One region of the Streptomyces sp. NPDC045846 genome, then DNA from elsewhere that is predicted to be linked to it. Evidence: riboswitches for the same ligand, from Rfam matches in the RefSeq annotation. Region 1 holds a riboswitch; each other region holds the start of a gene.

Evidence for each region. A riboswitch is a leader RNA that binds a small molecule or an ion and turns the genes downstream of it on or off. The one in region 1 is predicted to bind cobalamin.
Region 2: another riboswitch for cobalamin. It lies ahead of metE (5-methyltetrahydropteroyltriglutamate--homocysteine S-methyltransferase); the one in region 1 lies ahead of AC07F3_RS28720 (cobalamin biosynthesis protein).
Region 3: another riboswitch for cobalamin. It lies ahead of AC07F3_RS34225 (CbtB domain-containing protein); the one in region 1 lies ahead of AC07F3_RS28720 (cobalamin biosynthesis protein).

What each region holds. Positions count from the first base shown of each region.
Region 1 is NZ_JBWKKJ010000010.1:369,101-375,263, forward strand. It holds gene AC07F3_RS28710 (putative cobaltochelatase) at 1-1,337, opposite strand, end outside; gene AC07F3_RS28715 (cobyric acid synthase) at 1,390-2,931, opposite strand; gene AC07F3_RS28720 (cobalamin biosynthesis protein) at 2,913-3,869, opposite strand; cobalamin riboswitch at 3,968-4,106, opposite strand; gene AC07F3_RS28725 (hypothetical protein) at 4,208-4,435, opposite strand; gene AC07F3_RS28730 (inorganic phosphate transporter) at 4,468-5,736, opposite strand; gene AC07F3_RS28735 (lysozyme) at 5,867-6,163, opposite strand, start outside.
Region 2 is NZ_JBWKKJ010000001.1:953,514-959,676, reverse strand. It holds gene AC07F3_RS04245 (serine/threonine-protein kinase) at 1-1,155, shown strand, start outside; gene AC07F3_RS04240 (heme-binding beta-barrel domain-containing protein) at 1,167-1,709, opposite strand; gene AC07F3_RS04235 (S41 family peptidase) at 1,890-3,293, shown strand; cobalamin riboswitch at 3,394-3,614, shown strand; gene metE (5-methyltetrahydropteroyltriglutamate--homocysteine S-methyltransferase) at 3,768-6,128, shown strand; gene AC07F3_RS04225 (acyl-CoA thioesterase) at 6,142-6,163, shown strand, end outside.
Region 3 is NZ_JBWKKJ010000015.1:170,649-176,811, forward strand. It holds gene AC07F3_RS34205 (prenyltransferase/squalene oxidase repeat-containing protein) at 1-1,288, opposite strand, end outside; gene cobF (precorrin-6A synthase (deacetylating)) at 1,404-2,198, opposite strand; gene AC07F3_RS34215 ((2Fe-2S)-binding protein) at 2,650-3,378, opposite strand; gene AC07F3_RS34220 (CbtA family protein) at 3,375-4,241, opposite strand; gene AC07F3_RS34225 (CbtB domain-containing protein) at 4,275-4,493, opposite strand; cobalamin riboswitch at 4,532-4,681, opposite strand; partial or broken gene AC07F3_RS34230 (citrate/2-methylcitrate synthase) at 4,865-5,297, opposite strand; partial or broken gene AC07F3_RS34235 (helix-turn-helix domain-containing protein) at 5,209-5,899, shown strand; gene AC07F3_RS34240 (helix-turn-helix domain-containing protein) at 5,978-6,163, opposite strand, start outside.

The sequences.
Region 1 (6,163 bases):
GTGAGCGCTCCCTGGGGGCGGCGCGAACCGGTGGTGCGGCCGTGGTCGGTGCGGGCCCGCGAGCGGCGGCCCGCCGCACCCTCGCCGAGCCCCGGCACGCTCAGCATCTTCGTACGGAACGGCTCGGCGGCCTTCACCGCTCCCCGCTCGCCGGGACCGCTCGGCGTGGGCGCGGCGGGCGGCTCCGGGGCGTCGGACGTGTCCGGGGTGGCGTCGGACCCGTCAGGGCTCTCGGGGGAGTCGCCCTGCGGCGGCACCCCGCCGCCTCCGCCACCGCCGCCGGGGCCCTCGGGGCCCGGGTCCGGATCGTCGTCGCCCTCGTTCTCGTCCTGGAATTGCTCCAGGGTCTCGTCGAGCTTGTCCTCGTCGAGGCCCGGCGCGTCGAAGGGGTTGCGCCGGCGGCGGTGCGGCAGCGCGAGCAGCGCGGCCTGGCGGACGTCCTCGCTCGTCACCTCCGTGCGCCCCGCCCAGGCGGCGAGCGCGGTGGCCGTGCGCGCCATCACGATGTCGGCGCGCATGCCGTCCACCTCGAACGCGGCGCAGGTGGCCGCGATCTGGAGCAGCACCGCGTCGCCGAGCACGACCGAGGGCAGCAACTCCCTCGCCGCCACGATCCGTTGGCGCAGCGCGTCCTCCTCCTCGGCCCAGCGCGCGGCGAAGGCGGCCGGGTCGTCGTCGTACGCGAGGCGGCGGCGCACCACCTCGACGCGCTGCTCGGGCTCGCGCGAGGCCGCGACCTCGACGGTCAGGCCGAACCGGTCGAGCAACTGCGGCCGCAGCTCGCCCTCTTCGGGGTTCATGGTGCCGACCAGGAGGAACCGGGCGGCGTGCCGCACCGAGACGCCCTCGCGCTCGACGTAGGAGGACCCCATCGCGGCGGCGTCGAGCAGCAGGTCGATGAGGTGGTCGTGCAGCAGGTTGACCTCGTCGACGTACAGGATGCCGCGGTGCGCGTCCGCGAGCAGACCCGGCTCGAAGGCCTTCACGCCCTCGCCGAGGGCCCGTTCGATGTCGAGGGCGCCCACCAGGCGGTCCTCGGAGGCGCCGACCGGGAGCTCGACCATGCGGGCCGCGCGGGCAGCACCCGGTCCGCTCTCGTGCGGGCCGTCCGGGCACCGCGGGTCGGGCGCGGCCGGGTCGCAGCTGAAGCGGCAGCCCGCCACGACCGCCACCTCGGGCAGCAGATCCGCGAGCGCCCGTACGGCGGTGCTCTTCGCGGTGCCCTTCTCACCCCGCACGAGGACACCGCCCACCGCCGGGCTGACGGCGTTCAGGAGCAGCGCGAGGCGCAGGTCGTCCATGCCGACGACGGCGGTGAACGGATACCGGGTGCTCATGTGCCGATCTCTCCTTCGAGTAGTGCTGTACGCCGCGGCGCGGCCGGGGTGGTCACGGCGCCCCCGGCGGGATGAAGGGCAGCCCGGCGGGCGGGCCCTGCTCGATCAGCCGCAACAGGGCGCCGGTGTCCGCGTGTTCTTCGATCAAGTCGCCGAGCCGGTCCAGCTGCTCCTCGCGCAGCGCCCCGAACGAGGTGTCCGGAGCGGGCACGAACCGGCGGCCCGCGGCCCCGGCGACCTCTTCGAGGAAGCGGCGCCGGAACCCGTCGCTCTCCAGGGAGCCGTGCCAGTGCGTGCCCCACACCGCGCCGACGCGGCAGCCGTCCAGGAACGGCTCCCCGCCCAGGACCTCGGCCACGCCGTGGTGGATCTCGTACCCCTCGACGGGCTCGCCGAGGGCCTCGCCGACGGGCCGGGCCAGGGTCTTGTCGACGGCGAACCGCACCCGTACCGGCAGCAGTCCGAGGCCGGGCACCGAGCCCGCCTTCGACTCGATGTCGTCCTCGATGTGCTCGCCGAGCAGCTGGAAGCCGCCGCAGATGCCGAGCACCGGACGGTCCGCGGCGGCCCGGCGCGCCAGCTCCGCCGCGAGGCCGCGCTCGCGCAGCCACTCCAGGGCGCGCACCGTGCCGCGCGTGCCCGGCACCACCACGAGGTCGGCGTCGGCGAGCTCCTCGGGCCGGTCCACGAAGCGGACGACCACCCCGGGTTCGGCCGCGAGCGCGTCCACGTCGGTGAAGTTGGACATCAACGGCACCGCGCACACCGCGACCCGCAGCACGTCCTCGCCGACCGGCGGCGCCACCACGGACTCGCGCACGGCGCCGCGCATCGACACCCTGAGCCCGTCCTCCTCGTCGATGCCGAGGCCGTGGGCGTACGGCAGGATCCCGTAGGTGTGCCGGCCGGTGAGGCCGCGCAGCATCTCGATGCCGGGCTCCAGGAGCGAGACGTCGCCCCGGAACTTGTTGACGACGTACCCGGCGACCAGCGCCTGGTCCTCGGGGCTCAGCAGCGCCGTCGTCCCGAAGAACGAGGCGAACACCCCGCCGCGGTCGATGTCGCCGACCACCACGACGGGCAGCCGCGCGGCCCGCGCGATGCCCATGTTGACGATGTCGGTGCGCCGCAGATTGATCTCGGCCGGGCTGCCCGCCCCCTCGCAGATCACGGCGTCATACGTGCCCCGGAGCTCCTCCAGGCACTCCAGGACGGTGCCGAGCAGCGCCTCCCGGCCGCCCCCGCGCAGGGCCCGGCCCGAGGACGGGTCGGCGGAGCCGAAGAACCCGCGGGCGCTCAACTCGCCCACCGGCTTCCCCATGAGGACGACCTGGCTCGAGCGGTCGCTCCCGGGCTTGAGCAGCACGGGGTTCATCAGCGCGGTGGGCTCCACGCGCGCCGCCTGTGCCTGCATCGCCTGCGCCCGGCCGATCTCCGCGCCCTCGCGCGTGACGAACGAGTTCAGCGACATGTTCTGGCCCTTGAACGGCGCGACCTTGACGCCCTGCCTGACCAGCCACCGGCAGATCCCGGCCGTGACGACGCTCTTGCCCGCGTCCGAGGTCGTGCCCGCGATCAGCAGCCCGCCACCCATATACGTCCCTTCCTCACAGCGGCCCTCGCCGCGACGGCCGTGGCCAGCGTCAGCCAGCCCACCGTGCGCGAGAGCCGTACCGCCCGTTCGATGTCGGCGACTTCCACGGCCCGCCCCGGGCCGTTCAGGACCGGCCGGTGCTCGACGCGTCCGGCGTAGGAGAGCGTGCCGCCCAGGCGTACGCCGAGAGCGCCCGCGAACGCGGCCTCGACGGGGCCCGCGTTGGGGCTCGGATGCTGGGCGGCATCGGCCCGCCAGGCCCGTACCGCGCCCCTGGTGTCCGGGCCGGCCAGCGCGGCGAGCGCGGCGGTGAGCCGGGCGCCCGGCCAGCCCGCCACGTCGTCAAGGCGCGCCGAGGCCCAGCCGTACCTGCGGTACCTGGCCGACTTGTGCCCGACCATCGCGTCCAGCGTGTTGACGGCCCGGAAGCCCACGAGGCCCGGCACTCCCGCGAGCGCGCCCCACACCAGGGCGCCGACGACGGCGTCCGAGGTGTTCTCGGCGACCGACTCGACGACGGCCCGCGCGATGCCGTCGGCGTCCAGGGACTGCGGGTCGCGCCCGCACAGGTGCGGGAGGCGCTCCCGGGCCACCTCCACGTCGCCCGCGGCGAGCGCGCCGCCGATCGCCCGCGCCTCGCGGCCGAGCGAGGTGCCGCCCACCACGGCCCAGGTGGCGGCGGCGGTCAGCGCGACGGACGCGGCCGGTCGGTTCCGTACGGCGCGGGAGAGGAGGGCCGCGGCGCCCGCGGCGCCGCCCGCGCACAGCAGGGTGTGCAGCGCGCCCCGGCCGCGGTGGTCGCGCCACAGGACGCGCTCGACGGCGCCGGCCGCGCGGCCGAACGCGGCGACCGGATGCCCGCGGCGTGGATCGCCGAGCAGGAGGTCGCCGAGGAGTCCGGCGGTGGCGCCGTAGGCGAAGGTGCGATCGGCCCGCATGCGGTCAGCCCGCCAGGGCGTCGCGGGAAGGTCCGGAAAGTCTCAACTGGCAGGCGCGCATGGCGGTATGTCCTCACTCAGGGTGTCCGCGCCCTGGTTCGACGTGACCGGCGGTGAGAGTTCCTGGCTCACGGGGATCACTCCCCGGTGACAGTGGCGGGACCGCGCCGGATTCGCACCGGCTTCCTCTTCTGCCGCCGTAGCTGGCCGGTGCAGTCCACCACGCTGCGAGAACACCCGTCAACTTGCTGTTGACCTGCGGCGCGAGAGAGTGGGTGGTGCCACAGCGAAGCGCCCCCCGGCACAGGCCGGAGGGCGGCTCGGATGGTGCCTGTGGGTCAGGCGACGATCAGATAGATCCCGTACGCCACGGCCGCCGCGCAGAGCGCGAAGCAGGCGTACGCGCCGGTGCGGGCCACGGCCGGGGCGCCGCTGGCGGTGCCGGATGCCGCCGCCTCGCGCTTGCTGAGGCCGACGATGCCGAGGGTGAACAGGCCCACCAGGCCGACGGTCACCGCGAGGCTGACGCCGAAGACGGAGCCGAGAGCTGCCCAGTCGATGTGCATGAGGATTCCTTAGCTGTGCCGGAGGACCGGGGTCAGACCGTCGCCGGGGTGGGCGGGTCGGCGGGGGTCACCGGGGCCGGGGCCTGGATCGTGGCCTTGAGGTCGGTGGCCGCGACGGCCGCGCCGGTCGGGGGCGGGGTGACCGCGGCGATCGCGGTGGTGACGACGCCGGCGGGCTCGGCCTCGGAGGCCGCGCCGATCTCGTCGGCGGTGACGTTGTGGTGGTCGACCGGCTGGCGGCGCGACAGCTTCCAGATGGTGCCGGAACCGGCGATCAGGAGGATGGCGACGGCGACGATGCCCCAGGGGCCCTGCTTGGTGAGGAACTCGGCACCCGCGCCGACCAGGGCGGCGGCCGGCAGCGTCAGGACCCAGGCGACGGCCATGCGGGTCGCGGTGGACCAGCGGACCACACCGCCCTTGCGGCCGAGGCCCGCGCCCATGACGGAGCCCGAGCAGACCTGGGTGGTGGAGAGCGAGAAGCCGATGTGCGAGGAGGCCAGGATGACGGTGGCGGCACCGGTCTGGGCGGCGAAGCCCTGCGGCGGGCGGAGCTCGGTGAGGCCCTTGCCCATGGTGCGGATGATGCGCCAGCCGCCGATGTAGGTGCCCATCGCGATGGCAAGACCGGCCGACACGATGACCCACAGCGGGGGGTTCGAGCCCGGGTGCAGCACGCCGCCGGTCACCAGGGCGAGGGTGATGATGCCCATCGTCTTCTGGGCGTCGTTGGTGCCGTGGGCGAGCGAGACGAGGCCGGCCGAGGCGATCTGGCCCGCACGGTAGCCCTTGGCGGTGGCCTTCTCGTCGGTGTTCCGGTTGATCCGGTACGTCAGCCGGGTGGCCAGCATCGCGGCGATGCCCGCGACGATCGGGGCGGCGACGGCGGGGAGCAGCACCTTGGTGACGACGGTGGAGCCGTTGACCGAGGACCAGCCGGCCGACATGACCGCGGCGCCGATGAGGCCGCCGAACAGGGCGTGCGAGGAGCTGGACGGCAGCCCGAGCAGCCAGGTCAGCAGGTTCCACAGGATGGCACCGACGAGGGCCGCGAAGATGACCTCGGTTCTGATGCCTTTCTCGTCGATGATCCCGCCGGAGATCGTCTTGGCGACCTCCACCGACAGGAACGCGCCGACCAGGTTGAGCGCGGCGGACATGGCGACCGCCGTCTTGGGCTTCAGGGCGCCGGTCGAGATGGTGGTGGCCATCGCGTTGGCGGTGTCATGGAAACCGTTCGTGAAATCGAACACGAGAGCTGTCACGATCACAATCGCGAGCAGCAGCGTGATGTGTTCCATTTACCCAGGCAATCGTTCGACGTCAGTGGCTGGACGAACGTAAGTAACCTGAGTGAACGGAAGATGAACTGGGGCGGGCGCGATGGTGTCCGTGGCCACTTCTCGCCGCCCGCCGGGCCGGCGAGCCCGTTCACCGCCCGGCCGCGAACCGCCTCAACTGCTCGGACGTGCCGTTGAAGAGATTCTGGTCACCCGGCAGGCTCCCGCTCCCGTTCTCGTACTGCCAGAACGTCCAGTACGACCAGCCCGCCGGCAGCGCGCCCGGCGTGCTCGCGTACCGGGCGAGCCAGAGGGGATGGGCCGCGGCGAAGGCCCGGCTGCGGCCGGTGCAGGCGTTCCACCATCCGGCGGTCGTGTAAATCACCGGCCGCCGTCCCGTGCGCCGCAGCACCTCGTCGCTGAACCCGGCGATCCAGGCGGTCATCGC
Region 2 (6,163 bases), on a different contig from region 1:
GTGCTGACCGACTTCGGCATCGCCACGATGGACGCCTCGGGCGACGACGCCATGGCCAAGCTCACCCGCAGCGGCGAGATCGTCGGCTCGCTCGACTTCCTGCCGCCGGAGCGCGCGCAGGGCCACGAGCCCGGCCCCGCCTCCGACATCTGGTCGCTCGGCATGACCCTGTACGCGGCGGTCGAGGGCACTTCGCCGTTCCGCCGCACGTCGGTGTGGTCCACGCTGTCGGCGATCGTCACCGAGCCGCTGCCCCCGGCCGGGCGGGCGGGTGCGCTCACGCCGGTGCTCCAGGCCCTGATGGCGAAGGAGCCGGAGCACCGGCCGACCGCCGAGCAGGCGCGCCGGCTGCTCGACGAGGTGGCCGCGCACGGCACGGTGAGCCTCGCCCCGGCCCCCGCTCCCACGCCGCCCCCGGCCGGGTTCGGCCCGCCGCCCCCACCGCTGCCCCTGGCCGAGATACAGCCCCAGCCGCAGTTCGGCCACCCCGCGCCCAGCGTGCCGCAGCACCACGACGCCTCCGTGCACGGGCCCGCGGCCGGTCGGGGCCGTCGGCGCGGCCATACGGTCGTCGCGGCCGCGGCCGCGGTGGTGCTCGCCGGAGGCGGGATCGCCTACGCCCTGGCGGGCGGGGGCGACGACAAGCCAGCCGGCGGGGGAACCCGGGCCGCCGGGCCGGGCGCCCGTACTTCCCCGGACGGCGACGGATCGAGCGCGGCCAGCCTGGCCGGCGGCGCGGCGGACACCCCGGACGCCACGCGGTCCGCGCATCCCGGCGACAGAGCGTCGGCCTCCCCCTCGCGACCGGGCGCCTCGGCGCAACCGAGCAGCAGCGCGAGCAGCGCCAAGCCCTCGGCTTCGGCGTCGGCCAAACCCAGCCCGGTGTCGACGAGTTGCACCGGCTGGAGCCACAAGGACCCGGCCCCGGGCTCCTACGGATACATGGCCGGGGACTACCACCTGCAGACCGGCCCGTACCAGGCCTGCCCTTCCGTCTCACTCGCCAAGTCCGGCACGAAGCTCTGGTACCACTGCTACGTGACCAACGCCAAGGGCAACCGGTGGACCTACGTCCGCGTGGCGGGCACCGATACGGCGGGCTGGATGTCCAACGACAACATGAACCGCCAGAAGGGGCCTTCCACGCCCTGCTGAACCGCGGCGGGTCAGGCCCTGCGGCGCAGAACGGCCGAGAGGTGGTGTTGCAGGGGCTCGCCGACCGCCGCGAGGTCGTGGGCGAAGGCCAGCGTGGAGTCGTCGGTCAGTTCGTAACGGCGGCGGGTGGCGGTGACCTCCTTCGCGGTGGGGGTGAGGGCCACCTGGTCGGTGGCGAGGTCGACCGTCTTCCCGGTGGCGGTGCCGACGGCGAGTTCCGCGATGCCGGTGGGCTGGGTGATCAGGGCCTCCACCCGGCCGTCGGCCTGGAGCCGCCACCAGCCGCTCTCGCGCGCCGAGGGCCGCAGGGGCGCGCCGTCCTCGTCGAGCAGCCAGGCGCGGGCCTCGTACCGCAGGAAGGGGCGGCCGTCGTGGCTGAAGGTGACCTCCTGCGCGTACGCGAAGTCCCCGGCGAGGGTGGGATATCCGCCTTCGCCCCGGCCGTACCAGGTGCCCAGGAAGCCGGTCACGGGCGCGAGCAGCGCGTGCGGCGCGGGCGCCTCGTCGGGCCGGTGGCCGTCGGGGTACGGGTACTCCGGTGCAAGGTCGAACACGGTGCGCGCTCCTGGGATCGGGGGCCGGATGCCAGAGGGAAGCCTAGGGTGTCCATCCTCCTCACGTTCCGTTCCACCACGGATCGCTCCTGCTCAAGGAGGGCGGGGTCGACCCGTGTGGGCGATGTCCACGGCGGGGGCCGCCGCTATCGTCGGTTTGGCACGGGGAGGGGCTCACACATGGTGCGTGTACGGATGTCGTCCCGGGCGGCGGCGCTCTCGCTGGCCCTCGCCCTGGCGGTCACGGCGGCCGGTACGGCGTCCGCGGCCCCGTCCGGGCGCGGGCCGCTGGACGGGGTGTGGCGCATGGACGGTTACGGCACCCTGGTGACGATCGGGAACGGGAAGCTCGCCACGTACGACACGACCCGGGTCAGCTGTCTGCCGGGCGCCGTCACCGCCGACCAGGTCGGCGCCCCGGGACCGGCCGGTGCGACCCGCTACGGCGAGGGCCCGGTCGCGACGATGACGGTCACCCCCGACGGGCACGGGCACGCCGTCCTCGCGCCCGACGACGCGGCGGGCGTACGTCATCTGAAGCGGCTGCCCGCCCTGCCCGAGCGGTGCCGGCGGCCCGCGGAGGAGGGGCCGCTCGCGGTGTTCGACCGCTTCTGGGCCACCTTCGCGGAGAACTACCCCTTCTTCGCCGCCAAGGGCGTCAACTGGCAGGCGGTCCGCGACCGTTACCGCCCCCTCGTCACGCCGGGCACCACCGACGCGGAGCTCCAGCGGATCCTCACCGACATGATCCGCCCGCTGCACGACGCCCACACGGCGCTGATCCACGAGGGCAGGACCGTCTACTTCGGGCTGCGGCCCGGAACCAGGGTGCCGACCCCGGAGCTGCGCGGGCGGGCGGCCGAGGCCGTAGCCCGCCAACTCGTGGCCCCCGTGCGGACGTTCGGCCAGGGCAAGCTCGTCGTCGGCGAACTCCCCGACCGGGTCGGCTACCTGAGGATCGACTCCTTCGAGGGGTACGCCGCCGGGGACAGCTACCAGCAGCAGGCGGCCGAACTCGACCGGGCCCTGGACGCGTTGATCCCGCCCGGCGCCCCCGCGGCCCGACCGCGCGGCCTGGTGATCGACTGCCGTCTCAACGGAGGCGGCTCCGACGCGCTCGGCCTGCGGATCGCCGCGCGCCTCACCGACCGCGCGTACACGGCCTACACGAAGGTCGCCCGCGACGGCCCCGACGATCCGGCCCGCTACACCCGCCCGCAGCCGATCGTCGTGCACCCCGCCCCGGCCCCGCGCTGGACCGGGCCCGTGGCGCTGCTCACGAGCGGGAGTTCCGTCAGCGCCGCGGAGACGTTCACGCAGGCGCTGATGGGCCGCGCACCCCGGGTGACCCGCATCGGCGAGAACACTCAGGGAGTCTTCTCCGACGTCCTGTTCCGCCCCCTGGCCAAGGACTGGGCGGCCGTCCTGCCCAACGAGAAGTACCTCGACCGCGCCGGCCACAGCTTCGACGGCCCGGGCATCCCGCCCCAGTTGCGCACCCCCGTCTTCACCGAGGACGACCTCGCCCACGGCCGCGACCCGGCACTCACCCTGGCCCGCCGGGTCCTCACCGGGAGCCGCTGACCGGCGCCGGACGCGCGGTGTGGCGCCGCCAGGGCCGCCACGTGCCGCAGCTCACCGCGCGGGCCGCCGAAATGCGGTTCCCGGGGCGCCGGTCGAGCATCTAGGCTGCTGGTGCAGCTGGTTCGCCCCGTCCGCCAGGCGGGATGCGTCGCAAGAGGGAACCCGGTGGGAATCCGGGACTGCCCCGCAGCGGTGAGCGGGAACGACCGCCGTCATACGCACTGGGCCCGGCCGGGCCTGGGAAGCGACGGCCAGTAGATGCCTCGTACGTCACGAGGCGTGCCCGCGAGTCCGAAGACCTGCCACTGCCCGTGCGCGACCGATCGCGCGCGGAGATCCCGGTGACCTCGAGGGCGGGTCGGCGTACGCACCGACGGTGACGGCACATGCGCCGCGCCTTTCGGTCCGTCGTCCCTTCGCGCCTTCGCCCGGTCCCGGGTTCGCTCCACCGAAGAGCTCGCGAAGGAGAGACTCGTGGCAACCGAGCCCACAGCCGCCGAGACCCACGCCACCGTGTACGGCTACCCCCGGCAAGGCCCGAACCGGGAACTGAAGAAGGCCGTCGAGGGTTACTGGAAGGGCCGCGTCGGCGCCGACGAACTGCGGCGCACCGCCGCCGAACTGCGCCGCACCAACTGGCGGGAACTGGCCTCCGCCGGGATCACCGAAGTGCCCACCGGCGACTTCTCGTACTACGACCATGTCCTCGACACCACCGTCATGGTGGGCGCGATCCCCGAGCGCCACCGCGCCGCCGCCTCGGCCGACCGCTCCCCGGTCTCCCGGTCCGCCGAGGGCGGCGGATGCGCCCTCGACGGCTACTTCGCCATGGCGCGCGGCACCCAGGACGCGGCGCCGCTGGAGATGACGAAGTGGTTCAACACGAACTACCACTATCTGGTGCCGGAGTTGGGCCCCGACACCGTGTTCACCGCGGACTCCTCCCGGCAGGTCGGGCAACTCGAAGAGGCCCTCGCACTCGGACACGCTCCGCGCCCCGTGCTCGTGGGTCCGGTGACCTACCTCCTGCTGGCCAAGCCCGCCCCCGGGGTGGCCGACGACTTCCAGCCGCTGACCCTCCTGGACCGGCTGCTGCCCGTGTACGCGCGGGTGCTGGCCGATCTGCGGGCGGCGGGTGCCGCCTGGGTGCAGCTGGACGAGCCCGCTCTCGTGCAGGACCGCACCCCCGCCGAGCTGAACGCCGCCGCCCGCGCCTATCGCGAGCTCGGCACCCTCACCGACCGCCCCAAGCTCCTGGTCGCCTCCTACTTCGACCGGCTCGGCGAGGCGCTCGCGGTGCTCGCCAAGTCACCCGTCGAGGGGCTCGCCCTGGACTTCACCGGGCCCGCCGCCGCGAACCTCGCCGACCTCGCCGCGGTCGGCGGGCTCCCCGGCAAGCGGCTCGTGGCGGGGGTGGTCGACGGACGCAACGTATGGATCAACGACCTGGAGAGGTCGCTGTCCACCCTGGCCACGCTGCTCGGCCTCGCCGACCGGGTGGACGTCGCCGCCTCCTGCTCGCTGCTCCACGTCCCGCTCGACGCGGCCGCCGAACGCGGCATCGAGCCGCAGATCGGCCGCTGGCTCGCGTTCGCCCGGCAGAAGACGGCCGAAATCGTCACCCTGGCCCGCGGCCTGACCGGCGGAACGGGCGCGATCACCGCCGAACTCGCCGCCAACCGGGCCGACTTGGCCTCCCGCGCCGCCTCGGCCGTCACCAGGGACCCGGCGGTGCGCGCCCGGGCCGCCGCCGTCACCGACGCCGACACCCACCGCGCCCATCCGTACGCACACCGGGCCGCCGCCCAGCACGCCCAGCTGCGGCTGCCGCCGCTGCCCACGACGACGATCGGCTCGTTCCCGCAGACCGGAGAACTGCGCACCGCCCGCGCCGACCTGCGCGCCGGACGCATCGGGGCCGGCGCGTACGAGGAGCGCATCGAGGCCGAGATCCGCGAGGTGGTCTCCTTCCAGGAGAAGACCGGCATCGACGTCCTGGTGCACGGTGAGCCCGAACGCAACGACATGGTCCAGTACTTCGCCGAACGGCTCACCGGCTGCCTCACCACGCAGCACGGCTGGGTCCAGTCGTACGGCACCCGCTACGTCCGCCCGCCGGTCCTGGCGGGCGACATCTCCCGGCCGGAACCGATGACGGTCCGCTGGACGGCGTACGCCCAGTCCCTCACCGGCCGTCCCGTCAAGGGCATGCTCACGGGACCGGTCACCATGCTCGCGTGGTCCTTCGTCCGCGACGACCAGCCGCTCGCCGACACCGCCCACCAGGTCGCCCTGGCCCTGCGCGACGAGGTCAACGACCTGGAGACCAGCGGCACTTCGGTGATCCAGGTCGACGAACCGGCCCTGCGCGAAACGCTGCCGCTGCGGGCGGCCAACCGCCCCGCCTACCTGGCCTGGGCCACCGAGGCCTTCCGCCTCACCACGAGCGGGGTGCGCCCGGACACCCAGATCCACACCCACATGTGCTACGCCGAGTTCGGGGAGATCCTCTCCGCCATCGACGACCTGGACGCTGACGTCATCAGCCTCGAAGCGGCCCGCTCCCACATGCGCGTGGCGGACGAGCTGGCCGCGGCGGGCTATCCGCGCGAGGTCGGCCCGGGCGTGTACGACATCCACTCGCCCCGCGTCCCGGACGAGGAGGAGACCGCGCGCCTCATCGCCCGGGCCCTGCGCTCCGTACCGGCCGAGCGGCTGTGGATCAATCCCGACTGCGGTCTGAAGACCCGGGACTGGGCCGAGGTCCGCCCGGCCCTGGAACGGATGACGGCGGCGGCCCGCGCGGCCCGGCGCCACCTCCCCGCCCCGCACTGAAAGGCACTGTGACGTGGACACCATCACCGGCCGCC
Region 3 (6,163 bases), on a different contig from region 1:
CGGCGGTGATCGTGCCGCTGCCACTGTCGGACACCACGCTGCTCACACATCCGGCCGGTGTGGCCGACGAGACCGCCGCGTCCAGGACCGCGCCGAGGGTGGTCGTGGCGGCGGTCGGGGTGAAGGACACCGAGCAGACCTTGAGCGAGCCGCCGCCCTCCACGGTCAGAGCGATCTTCGCCGCGGCACCGGGAGTGAACCCGGATGCGGCCACCCATTGCGGGGCGCCCGGCGTGGTGGGCAGCGGCGGGGCCGCCATGAAGCCGCCGCCGGCGACCGCCCGCAGGCCGTCGATGGAGGCGTACGCGGACGGGGCCGTGTCGCTGGGCAGGTATTTGAAGCCACCGCCGGGCTTGAACTGCTGGGCGATCAGGAAGTCGACCGGGGTCTTCCCGGCCCTGGTGAGGAAGTCGCCGGTCTGAGGGTTGATCCCGCAGGCGTTGAGGCCGGAGACGGCCCAGCCGTTGGAGTCGGTGTTGGCTCCGAACATGGCGTCGAAGGCGCCGGAGGTATTGACGAGCTTCGACTTGAGGAAGCCCTTCGCTTTCGCGATGGCCGGGTCGGTCGCGGGCACTCCGGATACGCACAGCGAGGCCATGGCGGCGCCGGTCATGTCGATGTCGCTGCTCGCGGCGAGCGCGGTCGGGTCGCCCTCGGCCTTGCTGAAGTTCCAGCCGCCGTCGTTGTGCTGGTTGGCCCGCACGGCGGCGACGGAGGTGTCGAGGAGTGACTGCGGAATCCGCTGGACGCCGCCCTGTGTCTTCGCGCCGCCGAGCGCGATCAGCGCGAAGACGGTGCCGTTGAAGTTGGACGGCGTACCCCAGTAGCCGGGGGCGGAGTTCTGCCAGTACTGGTAGGTGTCACCGATCAGGTTCCGGTTCGCCGCGACGCGGGCCGGGTCGATGCCGGCGGAGTAGGCGTTGATGATGCCGCGTTCGTAGTCGGTCACCACCGGCGAGGTGCTGGGCCAGGCAGGCGTGGCGAGGAGGTTGCGGTAGACGGTACGGGCGTTCTTCGTGGCGTCGCCGCCCGGTGTGACGTCGACGGAGGCGGTTCCCCCGGCGGCGAAGGTCGAGAACGCCCACTCGTTGGAGAGCCCGGCGCCCGCGTAGGAACCGTCGGCCGTCTGGAGCGATCTGAGATAGCTCACCCCGCTCGACGTGGCCGTGGCAATTTGCACAGGCGACGATGTGGCGGATGCGGGGACCGCCGTCAGGGCGAGGGCGCCCAGACCGGCCGTGGCCGTCACGAGGGCGCGGCGGGCGAGGATGGAACGCTTCAGGATCATGTCGGGTGCTCCCGGGGAAAGGGACGGCGCTTCCTGCGCGACGAGGCGACAGATCCTCTGGCCGCAGGTCCCCGAGGAGCCCGTATGCCGTGTAGTCACTGCCCGGCGGGCCGGGCTAGGGCTGTCCCGGCGTCGGCTTCTCGATCCGCAGCAGATACGTGTCCATGATCCAGCCGTGCCGTTCGCGAGCCTCGGCACGGACCTGCCGGATACGGTCGGAGACTTCCCGCAGCGGGCCCGCGATCAGCAGCTCGTCCGGGGTGCCGAGGTAGGCGCCCCAGTAGATCCACACGTCGTCTCCCCCGACTTGGGTGAACGACTCATGAGCGTCCAGCATGACGACGATGTCCCCATCGTCGTTCTGCCCCACATCGGCGAGCCGCCGAGCCGGAGTGATGTGCACCGGCCGCCCCACCTGATTGAGGGGGATGCGGTGCCGAGCCGTCAGCGACGCGACACTGGTGATGCCCGGGATCACGTCGACTGCGATCGAGAGCGCGCCGCGATCCGCGATGTCCGCAAGAATCCCGAGCGTGCTGTCGTAGAGGGACGGGTCGCCCCAGACGAGGAAGGCGCCCGTCTCTCCTTCCGTCATCTCCTCACGCATCGCCCGCTCGAAGATCTCCCCGCGCCGTATGCGCCAGTCCTGGACGGCCGCGGCGTAGTCGGCCCGGTCCATCGGCCGCCGCTCGCGGCTCGGGTCGTCGACCTCCACCACGCGGTACGGTCCCTGCGCGTGCTCCTCGATCATCCGGTGGCGCAGGTCGGTCAGGGAGGCCTTGCGGGGGCCCTTGCCGACGACGAAGAAGACATCGGCACGGCGGATCGCCTTCACTGCCTCAAGGGTCAGGTGGTCGGGATTGCCCGCTCCGATGCCGACGACGAGGATTGCTCGCTGCTCCGTACTCATGCGGCCAGTGTGCCAAGGCGGGATCCGAAGGAGGCACCCGGTCCCGCGCCCCAACAGTCCGTCACTGCGGCTTTCGACCGCCGGCGGTCGAGCTGGACGGGCGTGAGAGTGCGGCGAACCGGGCGGAGTCGAGCAGGGCGCTGATCCGGCAGCAGAGGCGAGCCCCGTCCTGTCCGAACCGCCCGGCGGCACACGCGCCGTCAGGACCGGCTGAGCCGCAGAGTTCTGCCCGGGTCTCTTCCAGCAGGCCGGCGGCCAAGGTTAAGTCCCGGTTCAGGGCGCTCATACGTGTGCTCTGGCCGCCGAGCTGACGGCGTGCCAGGAGCAGACGCTCGTATTCGTGTGGGGTGAGGGCGACGACCGGGGCGCCGTCCAGGGCGATTCTTCGGGGCTCGGGGCGTCGGCTCACGGCGTTTCCTTTTCGGGTGTGAAGGCAGGGTGAGCGGCCGGGTCAGCTGGACAGGACGCAATCCCCGCACTTGGGTCCACGGCCGCCGGGGGCGGCGCGGTAGATCAGGCAGCAGCTGCGGCGCCGGAATCCCGTGTCGGGATCCGCGGTGCTCGCGCCGCGCAGGGGAGACTGCCGCAGGAGGCGGTCGGCGAGGGCACGGGCCCGTGCGGAGACGTCCTGGCGGCAGGCGGTGATCATGGTGACCGCCCCGTTGACAGCCGAGGCGACGTTCCCGGACAGGATGTGCTGGGACACCGAGAACTGCCCGATGGCGTCGGCGAGTTCACGAAGGGGCCCGTCCAGCAGCCGACTGCTCAGTTCGTCGGCGAGACGCGGAAGCGATTCTTCGCTGCCGGCCGTGAAGACGTCGGCAGGCAGTGAGAGCGGAATGGGACCGCCGATCACGGGCTGCCACCGCAGATCCGCGAGTTTTGGGGCGAGAACCACGCCGTGCAGGACCGCGGCGGCCAGCGGAGGTGAGACCAGCCGGGCGGCAAGTCCGAGGTGGGTCACGGAAGCCGCGACCCGTGTCTCGACCGCGTCCGGTGGCTGTCCGCCTGCGCCGGCCAGCCACTCTCGAATGCCGCTCACGCGAGTTTCGATCAGTTGACGGGACAGTGGCTGCCAGGGCTCGGACAGTTGTGACCCGGGCGGGTGCGTCTGCAGGGCGAAGAACGGGCCGAGCGCGGTGATCTCCTCGATCACCGCGCTGGTGGTGGGGCCGGTCATGCCGGGACGGGGTCCGACTCCGGTGAGGGAGCGGAGGTATCCGGGCTGACGGGCTTGAGCAGGCGTTCCGCCAGCGGACCGAAGATCAGGCCGAGGGCCGTCCAGAGAATGAGCTGCGCGCCGAGCGAGTAGAAGCGGAAGGCGTACAACACGTCGGCGGGGAAGCCCGGGAAGACGATGTTGCCCTTCGGGTCCGTCAGCGGCAGCGGGGTCTCGGTGGGATGGTTGCCGTAGTTGGCCTTGTTGAACGAGAGGTGACCGAGCTGGGGCAGGACCAGCATGACGATGCCGATGGCCACGATGAACGCCGCCCCGGCGAGGAGGCTGGCGTTCCAGTTGCCGAATCGGGCTTGGAGCCGCTTGCCCAGGTAGACGGCTCCGGCCAGGAAGGCCACGGAGCAGACGACCATGATGAGATACAGGCCGCTGCGTTGCTGGATGGTCTCCTCGTGGCCGATCGCGGGCGGGTTCGCCGGGTACTTCAGGAACGGCACCAGATACATGCCGAGGAATCCGCCGCCTGCGACAAGCAGTGCCAGGTTGCGGGCGCGCAGTCCGCCGGTGCGGCCAAGGCAGACGGTGTAGGCGACGGCGAACAGGGCGCCCATCGCCATACCGAAGAAGATGATGCCGACCCCGATGCCGACGTTGGCCTGGATGGTGCGGCTGAACAGATCGGGACCTGCGGCCTCGGCGTGCAGCCCGGCCGCCTTGTCCAGCGCTTCCTGAGCCGCGTCGCGTCCGCTTTCGTAGTCGATGGCCTTGGCGATCTGCGGCTCGGCGAAGATCCGGGCGAAGACGAAGGCGAGCAGGCCCGCGACTGCGCCGGCGAGTACGCCGCGCAGTATGAGCTTCTTTTCCATGTCGAGTTGTCCGTACGTCCGGGTTCCGGTGGCTCAGTGGCAGGGGAAACCGAGGAAGTGGCGGGCGTCGTGGACGAACTCGTGCACGTGCATGTCGTTGCCGAACACCGACACGGCGCCCTGGTCGACACCGACGAAGTAGTAGACGGCCAGCGCGATCAGCGCGGTGGTGACCAGCCACAGAACGGACTTGGAGACCGGCAGGACGACCGGCGTGGATGCCGGGCGCGGGGATGTGGAAATGCTGCTCAAGGCGAGCCCTCCTTCGGGGATCGTGCGTCCCTCTGCTTGTACGGGCGGAGTGAGGGGTCAGTGTCTGACTCGCCTGCCACCTTCCGGTGGCGGACTCACAGTGGCGCGACCGTGCTGGAATCCCACCAGCTTCCTTACGCCCTCACTACAAGTGCACAGTATGGCTCACCTCAGGGGCCGTCAATCAAGCCTTTCCAAAATCGGCGCACCGGACGGCGAGCCTGCGCACTTGCTCACGAATGCGCAGCTCACGGGTCGACTTGAGGCTCAGGGTCCTCACTCTGACAGGCCGGCCGGTACCGCTCGATGATCCGGGCCGTCGTACGAGACCGACGGCGGATCAGGGCGTTGTGGGCCAACTGCTCGGTGATGTCACCGATCCCCAGGAGCATGTGCACCACGGCTTCGTTGGCTCCTCCGTGCAGGGGCCCCTTCAACGCGCCGATGGCGGCGGTGACCGCGCTGTGAGAGTCCGAGAGAGTGGAGGTGACCACACAGGCGGTGAACGTCGAGGCGTTGAAGCTGTGTTCGGCGTACAGCGTGAGGGAGATCTCGAAGCAGCGCACCACGTCCGGGTCTGGCACGCTCCCGAAGCACAAGTGGAAGAAGTTCTCGGCATACCCGAGGGATGTCGGGCGGGATCGGGCCCAGGCCCCGGTGGCGGCGCTGATCGGCCGCCGCCACGGTGGGCAACTTGGCCAGCAGGGTGAGGGACTTGGCCCGGTTTGCGGCAGGAGTGCCGTCGCCCTCGGTCAGGTCCTTGGCGCCGAACCAGCTGACCGCGGTACGGAGGACGTCCATCGGGGGCGCGCTCCTCATGCCCCACACCGCCTTTCACACGGCGGCCGAGCAGGTGCGCCATGACATCGAATTGCTCTCCGCCCGCTTCGGCGTCGGCATCGAGACGGTCTGCCACCGCCTCAGCGCCCTCCAGCGGACCGGACGGCGAGGCGCCCCCTTCTCCATCCTGCGCGTCGACCGCGCCGGGAACATCTCCAAGCGACAGTCCGCGACCGACTTCTACTTCTCCGGGCTCGGCAGCATCTGCCCCCTATGGACGGTGTACGAGGCGTTCTTCGCACCAGGAAGGGTCCTGACCCAGGCCGCCGAAACGCCGGACGGCAAGCGGTACTTCTGGGTCGCGCGCACCATCACGCACGCAGCTCTCGGCCATCACGCCCCGCGCGCCGAGTTCGCCGTCGCCCTCGGCTGCGAACTGCGCCGCGCCCACTGGCTCGTCTACGCCGAGGGCGTCGCGCTCGACGACCCCCCGCGCCGCCACCCCGATCGGCCTGGGCTGCCGGATCTGCGAACGCCGAGACTGCGCGCAGCGGGCCCGGCCTCCGGCAGGCGGACGACTGGCCGTCGATCCCGACCGGCGCACCTACCTGCCCTACCCGCTGGAGAGCACCGCCGTGACGGCAACCGTTTTCCCGCACGGACCTCTCCCGGTGCCGGCACCCCAGCTCGGCATGAGTACTGCATTACGACACAAGCGACGGGTACCGCGTGACGGGCGGCACCGAATGCGTCTCGACGGCATCTCCCGCCTGGCTGATCTCGGCCCAGACGGCGTCCAGAGAAAGGCCGAGGGTGTCGGCGATCGCTGCGATGGTCGGGAAGGCGGGAGTGGCCACCCGGCCTGATTCGATCTTGCGCAGCGTCTCCGG